4 regions of the Bacillus pfraonensis genome follow, and region 3 is predicted to be linked to each of the others. Evidence: riboswitches for the same ligand, from Rfam matches in the RefSeq annotation. Region 3 holds a riboswitch; each other region holds the start of a gene.
What was found. Region 3 has a riboswitch for S-adenosylmethionine ahead of KFD70_RS10940 (M20 family metallopeptidase). Riboswitches for the same ligand answer to the same signal wherever they lie in the genome.

Region 1 (3,217 bases), on a different contig from region 3:
AATGCGTCAGCACTGGAATATCGTGCTTCGTTAATAATGCCCCCATTGCCATATTTGAAATGCGCGGAGATGCTAACGAGTTATCTGCTAATGTAATCGCATCTGCTCCCGCTCTTTTCAATGCCCTTGCCCCTTCAAAAAAACGTTGCGTATCCAATGTTTTTGGGGGATCTAGTTCAACAACAACTGTTGTTTGCTTCTTCGCTTTTTCCGCAAGAGTAACATGGGTGCTAGCACGTTTTGTTTGCATAGGAACCACTTGTTGTCTTGGAGCGATTTGTTTTTCTGTAACAGGCGTTACATTCGCAATCGCACGCTTCATCGCTTCAATATGTGCTGGCGTTGTACCACAACATCCCCCTAACAAACGAATACCTTGTTCAATAAATTTCGGTGTCATCTCTTCAAAATAAGCAGGACTTCCTTCATATACGTAACGTCCTTCTACATAGTTTGGAAGGCCTGCATTTGGATAAGCTGACAAATAACCATTTTTCGGAATCGATATCATTTTAAAAGCTTCCGTCATATGAAGCGGTCCTAACTGACAGTTTAAACCGACTACATTTGCACCGTAATCTAAAAGCTGTTTTAATATTTCATTTACATCATTCCCATTTTGAGTTGTGCCTGCTTCATGAAGAGCTAACTGTGCAATAATTGGAATATCTGTTTGTTTTCGCAGTACTTTCACCGCATGTAGCAATTCGAATTCATCATAAAATGTTTCTAATAATAATCCATCAATCTTTTCTTCTAATAATGCCTCGGCCTGCTCAAGTAACATAAATTCCCGTTCCATATCAGTCGTTGTAACGGCTCCAATATGCTTCATACCACCAATCGTCCCTAAAATAGCATTCTTGTCTGTCACGGCTGCTTTTGCAAGCTTTACTGCTGCTTTATTAATTTTGGTAACCTGATTTTCTAAACCATACATGCGCAATTTTGCTTCATTTGCACCATATGTATTTGTTTGAATAATATCTGCACCGGCAGCTACATATTGTTTATGAATAGATATAATTAAATCTGGATCTGATAGATTTAATTCTTCAAAACTACTTTGCAAACCATGAGAATGTAATAATGTACCAACTGCTCCATCACCGATAATAATTCCTTTTGATAATAAATCTAGAATTTTCACTTGTCTCCCTCTTTTCTATCAATATAAAAACCCCCTCTTCACCTTGAAGAGGGGGACATCATCAATCCTCCTCTTATCATGCAAAACAAATTGTTCTGCAGGTATTAGCACCGTTTCAAACATTTCGTTTGAAGGTTGCCGGGTTTCATAGGGCCTTTCCCTCCACCGCTCTCAATAAGAGTTTATCTTAATTATTAATTTATTTTTTAAAAGGAAATACGTGTACCTTTTAACAATCTTTATTAATTTTCTAATAAACTTATCATGGGACAAACTAAAAGTCAATGAAATTAGCAGGAAGATAAAAAATATTTAAAATAAAGTTGCAATTCAATTATCTTTTGTTGTAAAGTTAAAATCATAATAAAATTTCATACAAATTATTCTTATCTAGAGAGGTAGAGGGACTGGCCCTATGACACCTCAGCAACCATTAACATGTTCGTTAATAAGGTGCTAATTCCAGCAAATTGTGAAAAGATTTGACAGATAAGGAGAAGACTATATTCGCATGAAAGCCTTCTTCTTAGAAGGCTTTTTTTATTTTTTATTTTTTATCAAGGAGGAATTTAACATGTCAACAATCGAAACAAAACTAGCTCAAATCGGGAATCGAAGCGAAACGACTACAGGAACGGTTAATCCCCCTGTTTACTTTTCAACAGCTTATCGTCATGAAGGAATCGGAAAATCAACAGGTTTCGACTATTCACGAACTGGAAACCCAACACGCGGCCTTTTAGAACGCGCAATTGCTGATTTAGAAGAAGCGGAACAAGGATATGCCTGTAGTTCGGGAATGGCAGCGATTCTTCTTGTTCTGTCTTTATTCCGGTCTGGAGATGAACTTATCGTATCAGAAGACTTATATGGGGGAACCTATCGTTTATTTTCAGAACATGAAGAAAAATGGAATATTCGATGTAGATACGTAAATACACAATCTATAAAACAAATAGAACAAGCCATTACTTCTCAAACGAAAGCTATTTTTATAGAAACTCCAACCAATCCATTAATGCAAGTTACTGATATCGCAGCTGTCGCAACTGTTGCCAAACGGCACGGAGTCCTTCTTATTGTAGATAATACATTCTACACTCCCTATATACAACAACCATTAACAGAAGGAGCAGACATTGTTCTTCATAGCGCCACAAAATATTTAGGTGGTCATAATGATGTATTAAGCGGACTTGTCGTTGCAAAAGGCCAAGCGCTTTGTGAAGAACTTGCCCACTATCACAACGCTTCTGGTGCTGTATTAAGTCCATTTGATTCATGGTTATTAATTCGCGGGATGAAAACATTAGCTCTTCGTATGAAACAGCATGAAGAAAATGCAAAGAACATCGTTTCTTATTTAAACGCGGAAGATGGTGTAACCGATGTTTTTTATCCGGGAAGAGGTGGCATGATTTCATTTCGTCTTCGCGATGAAAAATGGATAAATCCTTTCTTACAATCTTTATCTTTAATTACCTTTGCAGAAAGCCTTGGCGGAGTTGAAAGTTTAATGACATATCCAGCAACACAAACACATGCAGATATTCCAGAAGAAGTTCGTACAGCACGCGGCGTATGTAATCGTCTCCTCCGCTTCTCTGTTGGTATTGAAAATGGTGATGATTTAATTCAAGACTTAAAGCAGGCTATTAAACATGTAAAAGAAGGTGTGAGAATATGAGTTATTCTTTAGATACACTCTTACTTCATAACCACTATAAACATGATTCACAAACAGGCGCGGTTAACGTCCCCATCTATAATACATCAACATTTCATCAATTTGATGTAGATACATTTGGTAAATACGACTATAGTCGCTCTGGAAATCCAACACGTGAAGCACTTGAGGACATAATTGCTTTATTAGAAGGAGGAACAAAAGGGTTTGCCTTTGCATCTGGAATTGCAGCGATTTCTACTGCCTTCCTCCTTCTCTCACAAGGCGATCATGTTCTCATTTCAGAAGATGTATATGGAGGAACGTATCGTATTGTAACAGAAGTCCTCTCTCGTTACGGGGTTTCACATACATTTGTTGACATGACAAATTTAGAAGAA
Region 2 (3,217 bases), on a different contig from region 3:
TTCAAATTAATCTCCATATAGAATCAAAAGAATTAATAATTGATTGCTGTGAAAATCAATTAAAACAAGTTTTTATTAATATTTTACAAAACTCAATTGAAGCAATGCCAGATGGAGGGCAAATCTCTATTTCTGTGAAAAAATTAGAACGTGAAGAGGTTATTATTAATATAGTTGATGAGGGCGTAGGAATTCCTGAAGAAAGAATAAAAAGGCTTGGTGAACCTTTTTATAGTACAAAGGAAAAAGGAACTGGCATTGGACTCATGCTCAGTTATAAAATCATTGAAAGTCATCAAGGAAGAATTAGTATCATGAGTGAGGTAGGAGTAGGAACATCCGTTACTATTTATTTACCTATGTTTCAAAGTGAGCAGGGTACTTCTCATTCAGCTATGCCATCTATAACAGGGTCTTGGTAATAGAGATTAATTTCCATTTCATATAGAGTAGCAGCAAAGAAAAGAAGCTATCTTATTATCTTGTAAGATAGCTTCTTTTCTTGATTAGCCAGCGAATTGCACTGCAATTTTGGCATGTAAAAAAGCAGTATCAAATACAGGGATAGAAAGATCTTGTTGTGAAATGAGTAACGGTATTTCTGTGCATCCTAATAAAATTCCTTCTGCCCCGTTTTTAATGAGATTTTGAACAATTTGTAAGAAACGGTCTTTGGATTGCTTTAAAATAATACCTTTACTTAACTCTTGGAGAATGACATGATGAATGAAATTTCGTTCATCTTCTTTGGGAATAATTGTTTCAATACCATAATTAGCTAGTCTCGTTTTATAAAAATCTTGTTCCATTGTTTGTTTTGTTCCAAGCAAACCAATCCGCTTCACATCATGTTCAACAATTTCTTCAGCGCTTACATCGCCAATATGAAGAAGTGGGATAGAGATTGCTTTTTCTACTTCTTCCGCAAATTGGTGTACTGTATTTGAACACATAAGTATACAATCTGCACCGGAGTGTTCTACTTTTTTAGCTACTTGAACGAGTTGGTTTTGCACTTCTTCATATTGTTGATTTTGTAGTAAATTCGTCACTTCGCCAAAATCCATGCTATATAGAACAAGCTTTGCATTATGATTATACTGAGATAAAGTTAGTGTATTAATATGTTTATAATAAAGAGATGTTGATTCCCAGCTTAATCCACCAATTAACCCAATTACTTTCATGTCTCATTCCCCCTGTTAACCTGTTTTGTTATTAATTATTCCATAATTCCGATAAGAATACAATGATTTATTTGTCATTTTATATAAAAATAAAAATAGTGAGAATAATATTGAAATTAATTCACGTTAGTGCAATAATACAAATTACAAACGAATACTTATCCAGAGAGGTGGAGGGAACGGCCCTATGAAACCTCAGCAACCCCTATTTATTCATAGAAATAGGAAGGTGCTAATTCCACAAAAGACATATTGTCTTTTGAAAGATAAGAGGATCATATATCCATACGCAAATGACCTCTTCTATAAGAGGTCATTTTTTATTGGGGAGAAAGGAAGTGAAGATGAATAATTCCATTTTCTTTTACATATAGGACTAATATAAGCTAACTAGAATGAGGGGGAATTCATATGAACAAATTATCTACAAAATTAGTCGTAGCAATTGGAATTGGTTCTGCAATATATGGGGTATTAGGTCTATGGGGACTTTCAATTGCCCCAAATACATTTATAAAACCAGCTCTGGCCATATTAACAATTTTTGGTGCGATTTTCGGACCATTTGCAGGACTTTTGATTGGTCTTATCGGTCATACAGTGACAGATACTATCGCTGGATGGGGAATATGGTGGGGATGGGTACTTAGCTCAGGCATTATTGGATTTACGATGGGACTTGTACAAAAACGAGCAAGTTTCAGTGTGGAAAATGGAACATTCGGTAATCGAGATATTTCATATTTTGCTGTAACAGGTTTACTTGGGATTGTTATTGGAATTATATTTGCCGGCGCTTTCGATATTATCGTGATGGGAGAGCCTTTAGATAAAATTATTATTCAAGTACTTGGTGCAACGATTGCAGATGTCCTTGTTTTCTTAATCCTTGGTTTACCAATTACACTTGGATTAGCGAAAGCAAATAAAAAACATACACATTTAAAAATTGAAAAGTAGGGATAGCACAATGAAGCCGATTATTTCCTTTGAACAATTTACATTTCAATATCAACAAGTGACAGAACCTACTTTAAAGAATATCACACTTCATATTTATCCAGGTGAAAAAGTATTGATTGCTGGTCGAAGTGGATCAGGAAAATCTACATTGGCCCATTGTATAAATGGGCTGATCCCTTTTTCATATGAGGGATCAAGTACTGGGAACATTTCAATATGTGGTAAGGATCCACGAAAAAGTAGTATTTTTGAGCAAAGTAAGCTTGTAGGAACTATTTTGCAAGATCAAGATTCCCAGTTTATTGGGTTAACTGTAGGGGAAGATGTTGCATTTTCGTTAGAAAATGATTGCGTAGAACAGGAGGAAATGAAGGCGGTTGTTATGGACTCTTTACAGAAAGTACAGATGCATAGATTTCACTCACGAAGCCCACATGAATTATCTGGTGGTCAAAAACAAACTGTCTCTCTTGCTGGGCTACTAACGACGGATGCTGACATATTACTATTTGATGAGCCATTAGCAAATCTAGACCCAATAAGTAGTTTAAAAGCAGTAGAACTTATTCAAAAGGTACATCAACAATTAAATAAAACAATCGTTATTATTGAGCATAGAATAGAAGAGATATTAAAATTAGACTTAGATAAAATTATATTAATAGATGAAGGGAATATTGTAGCAATCGATTCACCAAAAAAGATTTTACAAGCAAACATTTTACAAAGTATAGGGTTAAGAGAACCTATATATATTGAAGTGTTAAAAAATCTAAAAATGAATATTTTAGATGAAGAAATTTATCCAATTGAAACTTTAAATAATGAGGAGTTAAATAAAACGATAAAGCAATGGATGATGAGTTCTACTGCTTCTAAAAAACAATGTAAAAAAGAAGTCTTATGTCAAATAGAAAATCTCTCATTTTCATATTCCCACAAAAATTTCACATTAAAGGACATAACACTCTCTATACGAAGAGGAGAAATATTAGCATTATTAGGTCATAATGGTGCAGGCAAATCTACATTTGCACATTTATTAACTGGAATGAACACAGCACAGG
Region 3 (3,217 bases):
TATACGGAATCATGATACATTACTAGCTTCTAGACTAGTGGAAACAACGAATGGATCATGGGGAGAAGAAAAGCTCTATTTAGAGGAAATGCGTCAAGATCTTCGACAAAAAATCTTATCGTATAAAGCAACTGCTTCTGATAAAAAGCGTATGCAAGAAATTGAAGGAGACCTCAGAAAACAAAGAGCGAAAATTAAAGAAGTAGAAAGAGAATATATTGAAAATGCAAAAGTAATTGGTGCGACGCTATCCAAATGCGCAATTGATTCTCTTATTTATGAGCGAACATTTGACTTAGTTGTTGTAGATGAAGTGAGTATGGCATATGTGCCGCAACTCGCATTAGCTGCTTCTCTTGGTAAAAGAATTGTCGTTTGTGGTGACTTTTTACAGTTGCCTCCAATTGCGATGGCAAACCATGAGCTTGTTAGAAAATGGCTAGGGGAAGATATGTTTTATCATGCTGGCATTGTCCAATCTGTAAATAGTTATGAAGCACATCCAAATTTATTTATGCTGCAAGAACAAAGACGGATGCATGAGGATATATCTAAATTTACAAACTCATTTATTTATAAGAATAGAGTGTTCGACCATCCTTCTGTTTCGGCAAGGCAGGAATTAGCGGAATTACAGCCATTTGCAAATGAAGCGACTGCTCTATTTGATACTAGTTTGATGGGAGCCTATTCTTTAAAAGATGCAGCTTCTGGTTCACGTTTTAATATGATGTCCGGTCTTGTTGCGATGCAAATGATTTTAATCGGTTTATTAGATGGTGTTCAATCCATTGGAGTTGTCACACCATATCGCGCACAGTCCCGTTTCTTATCAACATGCATAAGAGAACTATTGCAAAAAACAAAGTATCGAAATACACCTGTTTTAGCGGCAACTGTTCATAAATTTCAAGGGTCTGAACGAGACATGATGATATTTGATACAGTAGATAGTTATCCGCAAGAAAGACCTGGTGTGTTATTTTTTGATCATAAAAATCATCGTCTTGTAAACGTTGCGGTAACGAGGGCAAGAGGGAAGTTCATTCAGTTATCGGACTGCCAATATATGCGGAAAAATCTTTCGAGAAAACAAGCGTTATCTCATTTAACTTCTCACATAGAAAGACACGGAAATGTGTATGATCGCAGGTCATCACGTCCGTTGTTCGAACGAAAAATTACAAAGCGCTTGAGATGGTTTATGCAAATGAATTTGGAAGAGACAAAAGTATTGTTAAAAGATATTTTGTCAGCAAAACAAAAAATTATTATTTCGCTTCCAAGTACAAGACAGGTAGATAAAAGAGTATGGCAGGCATTAATGCGTACAGTGGCGCAAGTCACAATATATAGCGATGGACCCATTCCATTAAAAAATGTAAGAGTACAAAGACAAAATAAATCACTTCCATTTATATGTATTGATGATGAAATCTTTTGGGTAGGTGCGCCGTTAACGTCACAAATGACGTTTGAAGGAAGTCCAGAATTCCCTTATATATGTGCGAGAATGCATACTCCTGAAACGATTGGCGTTTTAAAAGGATTTTTAGATATTCGGTAAAATCAAATCGGAATTCCTTGACATTTAGTCGGAATAAAACTAGAATGAAAATAATTTAATATAATTTTATGAAAATAAAAACGATTTTCTTATCAAGAGAGGTAGAGGGACTGGCCCTATGAAACCTCGGCAGCGGATTCAATATGAATACTGTGCCAATTCCAGCAAGTGAAAGACTTGAAAGATAAGAAAGAAGGCATTTTTGAATCTGTATTTTTCAAGCCTCTTTCTATCTTTTAGAGAGAGGCTTTTTTATATGTAAATTTAAAGGAGGAATAGGAAAATGACAACAAAACAAGTAACGTCACACCGAAATAGTATTACTGAAAGCATAGAAAGAAATAAAGAGACGTATGTAAAAACAAGTCATGATATACATGAGAACCCTGAAATTGGTAATCAAGAATTCTTTGCATCAAGAACATTAAGCTTATTACTAGGAAGTGCAGGTTTTCAACTGCAACACAATATAGCAGGACATGAAACAGGCTTTATCGCACGGAAAAGCTCAGGGAAGCAAGGACCTACAATTGCTTTTTTAGCAGAGTATGACGCTTTGCCTGGATTAGGTCATGCGTGTGGTCATAATTTAATTGGCACAATAAGTGTTGCGGCAGCGATTGCATTATCAGAAACAATTGAAGAAATTGGAGGTGAAATCGTCGTATTTGGAACACCAGCAGAAGAAGGTGGACCAAATGGAAGTGCCAAAGCAAGTTATGTGAAAGCAGGTTTGTTTAACAATATCGATGCAGCACTTATGATTCACCCGAGTGGAAAAACAGCAACAACAAGTCCATCGCTAGCAGTTGATCCACTTGATTTTCATTTTTATGGAAAGTCTGCACATGCGGCAGCATCACCAGAGGAAGGAATTAATGCATTAGATGCGATTATTCAGCTTTACAGTGGGATTAATGCACTTCGCCAACAACTTCCAGCAGATGTGAAAATTCATGGTGTCATTACTGAAGGTGGAAAGGCGCCGAATATTATTCCAGATTACGCAGCAGCTCGCTTTTTCATTCGCGCAGCAACGCGTAAAAGATGTGCTGAAGTAACTGAAAAGGTACGAAATATTGCACAGGGATCCGCATTAGCAACAGGAACAACAGTAAAAATCAATCAGTTCCAAAATGAAATTGATGAATTATTAGTAACAAAAACATTTAATGAAGTGATTGCTGAGGAATTAGAAAACCTTGGTGAAGATGTAAATCGTAAAGAGAGACTTGGAATCGGTTCAACAGATGCAGGGAATGTAAGTCAAGTCGTACCAACAATTCATCCTTACATTAAAATTGGTCCAGACAATTTAATTGCTCATACGAATGAATTTAGAGAAGCAGCTCGTTCGGAACTTGGCGATAAAGCATTAATTACATCTGCAAAAGCATTAGCGTATGCAGCATACAGATTAATTACAGAAGAAGGAACACTTGCTCAAATTAAGGAAGAATTTAAAGAAGCGCAGCGAAATCAGTGATGTAGAAATATAGTTTTTAGACTTAGAAATTGAAAAATGATAGTAGAAGAAGCCTAACATCTATTTGGTAGGCTTCTTATTTTTTAGTTTCACGTACTAGATTTTAAAATTTCTCAATTAAAGTATTTAAAGCTTTAGATTTTATTCTCTCATATTCCATAGCG
Region 4 (3,217 bases), on a different contig from region 3:
ATTGTAAAAACTCTCTATCCAAATGTCCGACGGTTCTGACCACACATACTTAACAAGTACAGCAATTCTTCTCGCCCTTTCCTATTGAATTGGATTTTGAATCGCGCGGAACAATCTGATGCAAACTAAACAAATTTTCATAATTAGGAGGCTTATTCATGGAACTTTATCAAAAACTTACAACGGTATTTATCCTTCTATTTGTCGCTTCCATCAGTGCTGGGATGGCATTAAAGGATGCTGTTCCTTATTCAGCAATCGGTGGCTGGGGATTCGCAACGCTCTTTTTGCTATGCAGTGCATTTTGTGCTGGAAAAGCGCGTCAGAAGAAAGGATGATAGCATTTGTTCCGTTAATGCGGGATAAACTATCCAAGCAAGCTTGAACTTATAATCCATACAATAAAAAAAGCTTTGCGCCTTCGCGCAAAGCTTTTTCTTCTTATATTATAGACCAGCTTGCTCTTTTAAAGCTGCTGCTTTGTCTGTACGTTCCCATGAAAGATCTACATCAGTACGTCCGAAGTGTCCGTAAGCTGCTGTTTGTTTGTAAATTGGGCGACGTAAGTCTAACATTTTGATAATGCCAGCCGGGCGAAGATCGAAGTTGTTACGAACTAGTTCTACTAGTACTTCTTCAGATACTTTACCAGTGCCGAATGTATCAACTGAAATTGATACTGGTTGTGCTACGCCGATTGCGTATGCAAGTTGTACTTCTGCTTTTTCAGCAAGGCCAGCTGCTACGATGTTTTTCGCAACATAACGAGCTGCGTATGCCGCAGAGCGGTCAACTTTTGTAGCATCCTTACCAGAGAATGCACCGCCGCCATGACGAGCGTATCCGCCGTAAGTATCGACGATGATTTTACGTCCTGTTAAACCAGCATCCCCTTGTGGTCCACCGATTACGAAGCGGCCAGTTGGGTTAATGAAGAATTTTGTTTCCTCATCCATTAATTCTGCTGGTACGACAGCTTTGATTACTTGCTCTTTTAAGTCACGATCGATTTGTTCCCACGTAGCTTCTGGGTGATGCTGCGTTGAAATTACAATTGTATCGATACGTACTGGTTTACCATTTTCATCATACTCAACTGTAACTTGCGTTTTACCGTCTGGACGTAAATAATCTAATGTTTCATCTTTACGTACTTCCGTTAAACGACGAGCTAATTTGTGAGCAAGTGAGATTGGAAGTGGCATTAATTCTTTTGTTTCATTACATGCGAAACCAAACATTAAACCTTGGTCCCCTGCACCGATTGCCTCAATCTCAGCGTCAGTCATTTGACCTTCACGTGCTTCTAACGCTTGGTCAACACCCATAGCGATGTCAGCAGATTGCTCATCGATAGATGTTAAAACTGCACAAGTTTCTGCATCGAATCCGTATTTTGCACGAGTGTAACCGATTCCTTGGATTGTTTCACGAACGATCTTTGGAATATCTACATAAGTAGAAGTCGTAATTTCCCCCGCTACCAATACTAAACCAGTTGTTACTGTTGTTTCACAAGCTACACGTGCATTTGCGTCTTTTGCTAAGATCGCATCTAAAATTGAATCAGAAATTTGGTCACAAATTTTATCTGGATGTCCTTCAGTTACAGACTCAGATGTGAACAGATGACGTTGTTTTGTCATGTGGTAAACCTCCCTACAGTAATTGTATATATTGTACGGAACTCATCCTTAATTTGCCACAAACTGCGACATTCATTTATTCTCCCACACAAGCATAAAGAAAAACCTTTCCTATTTATAGAGAAAAGGTTTAATTTGCTACTTGCATACTGCTTTTTGCCCTTCGCTCTTATCGTTCGAGACCTTGCGCCTCGCACAGGTTTTAGCACCTATTCACTTGTTTTTACCAATACAAGTGAGGTTGCTGGGCTTCATCGGGCCTGTCCCTCCGCCAGCTCGGGATAAGAGAGTATCCGTCCCAACCTATACTAAAGAAATGATATTCATTTGTCAATTAATATTCACATATTCCTACAAGTTTTTCGCATTTCTTGTCGAACAAAATATTAATAGGAAAATTATACATTCACACAAACAAAAATAAATAAATAGTATACATTATTTATATGATTGTGTTATACTCTTGGTGGGGATTACGAGAAATATTTCATTAAAATGAAAAGGATGGTATATAAATATGAGTACTGTGAATGTCCAAATTGGATTACACGAATTACTGAACGGAAGCAATGCACAGATTCAACTAAGCGTTCCACAATTAGTGGAAAAAGTACTAATGAGAAACGAAGGGAAATTAACTTCTACTGGTGCCGTCTCTGCTTCTACAGGAAAGTATACAGGACGTTCTCCTAAAGATAAATTCATTGTGAAAGAAGCATCGGTTGCAGATAAGATTGCTTGGGGATCTGTAAACCAACCGATTTCTGAAGAACATTTTAATAAATTATATACAAAAGTATTAGAGTACTTAAAGGAAAAAGACGAATTATTCGTGTTTAAAGGATTCGCTGGTGCTGATCGCAACTATCGTCTTCCATTACAAGTTGTTAACGAATATGCATGGCACAATTTATTTGTACATCAATTATTTATTCGTCCAACTGAAGAAGAATTAGCAAATCATGAATCTGAATTTACAATTGTTTCTGCACCAAGCTTTAAGGCAGATCCAGCGATCGACGGCACAAATTCTGAAGCATTCATCATGGTTTCATTTGAAAAACGCATCGTATTAATTGGTGGTACGGAATACGCTGGAGAAATGAAAAAATCAATTTTCTCTATTATGAACTTCTTACTTCCAGAACAAGATATTTTATCAATGCACTGCTCTGCAAACGTAGGTGAAGAAGGCGATGTCGCTTTATTCTTCGGTTTATCTGGAACAGGTAAAACAACACTATCTGCTGACCCACACCGTAAATTAATCGGTGATGATGAGCACGGTTGGTCTGATAACGGCGTATTCAATATTGAAGGCGGTTGCTACGCGAAATGTATTAACCTGTCTCATGAAAAAGAGCCACAAATTTTTGATGCAATTACATTTGGATCAGTGCTTGAGAACGTTGTAATTGATAATCAAACACGTATTGCAGATTATAATGATACTACATTAACAGAAAATACACGTGCTGCATACCCAATTGATGCGATTGATAATATCGTAGTGCCAAGTGTTGCAGGACATCCAAACACAATTATTTTCTTAACTGCTGATGCATCTGGAG

Region 1: another riboswitch for S-adenosylmethionine. It lies ahead of KFD70_RS17180 (methionine biosynthesis PLP-dependent protein); the one in region 3 lies ahead of KFD70_RS10940 (M20 family metallopeptidase).
Region 2: another riboswitch for S-adenosylmethionine. It lies ahead of KFD70_RS05235 (ECF-type riboflavin transporter substrate-binding protein); the one in region 3 lies ahead of KFD70_RS10940 (M20 family metallopeptidase).
Region 4: another riboswitch for S-adenosylmethionine. It lies ahead of metK (methionine adenosyltransferase); the one in region 3 lies ahead of KFD70_RS10940 (M20 family metallopeptidase).

Annotation. Positions count from the first base shown of each region.
Region 1 is NZ_JAHCDO010000016.1:106,867-110,083, forward strand. Features, by position in the region: gene KFD70_RS17175 (bifunctional homocysteine S-methyltransferase/methylenetetrahydrofolate reductase) at 1-1,150, opposite strand, end outside; SAM riboswitch class I at 1,221-1,331, opposite strand; SAM riboswitch class I at 1,534-1,646, shown strand; gene KFD70_RS17180 (methionine biosynthesis PLP-dependent protein) at 1,725-2,837, shown strand; gene metC (cystathionine beta-lyase) at 2,834-3,217, shown strand, end outside.
Region 2 is NZ_JAHCDO010000004.1:111,228-114,444, reverse strand. Features, by position in the region: gene KFD70_RS05245 (ATP-binding protein) at 1-422, shown strand, start outside; gene KFD70_RS05240 (aspartate/glutamate racemase family protein) at 507-1,187, opposite strand; SAM riboswitch class I at 1,343-1,460, shown strand; gene KFD70_RS05235 (ECF-type riboflavin transporter substrate-binding protein) at 1,599-2,147, shown strand; gene KFD70_RS05230 (ABC transporter ATP-binding protein) at 2,158-3,217, shown strand, end outside.
Region 3 is NZ_JAHCDO010000009.1:201,954-205,170, forward strand. Features, by position in the region: gene KFD70_RS10935 (AAA domain-containing protein) at 1-1,567, shown strand, start outside; SAM riboswitch class I at 1,654-1,758, shown strand; gene KFD70_RS10940 (M20 family metallopeptidase) at 1,851-3,053, shown strand; gene cotI (spore coat kinase CotI) at 3,157-3,217, opposite strand, start outside.
Region 4 is NZ_JAHCDO010000007.1:120,252-123,468, reverse strand. Features, by position in the region: gene KFD70_RS08715 (hypothetical protein) at 159-338, shown strand; gene metK (methionine adenosyltransferase) at 447-1,646, opposite strand; SAM riboswitch class I at 1,813-1,934, opposite strand; gene pckA (phosphoenolpyruvate carboxykinase (ATP)) at 2,164-3,217, shown strand, end outside.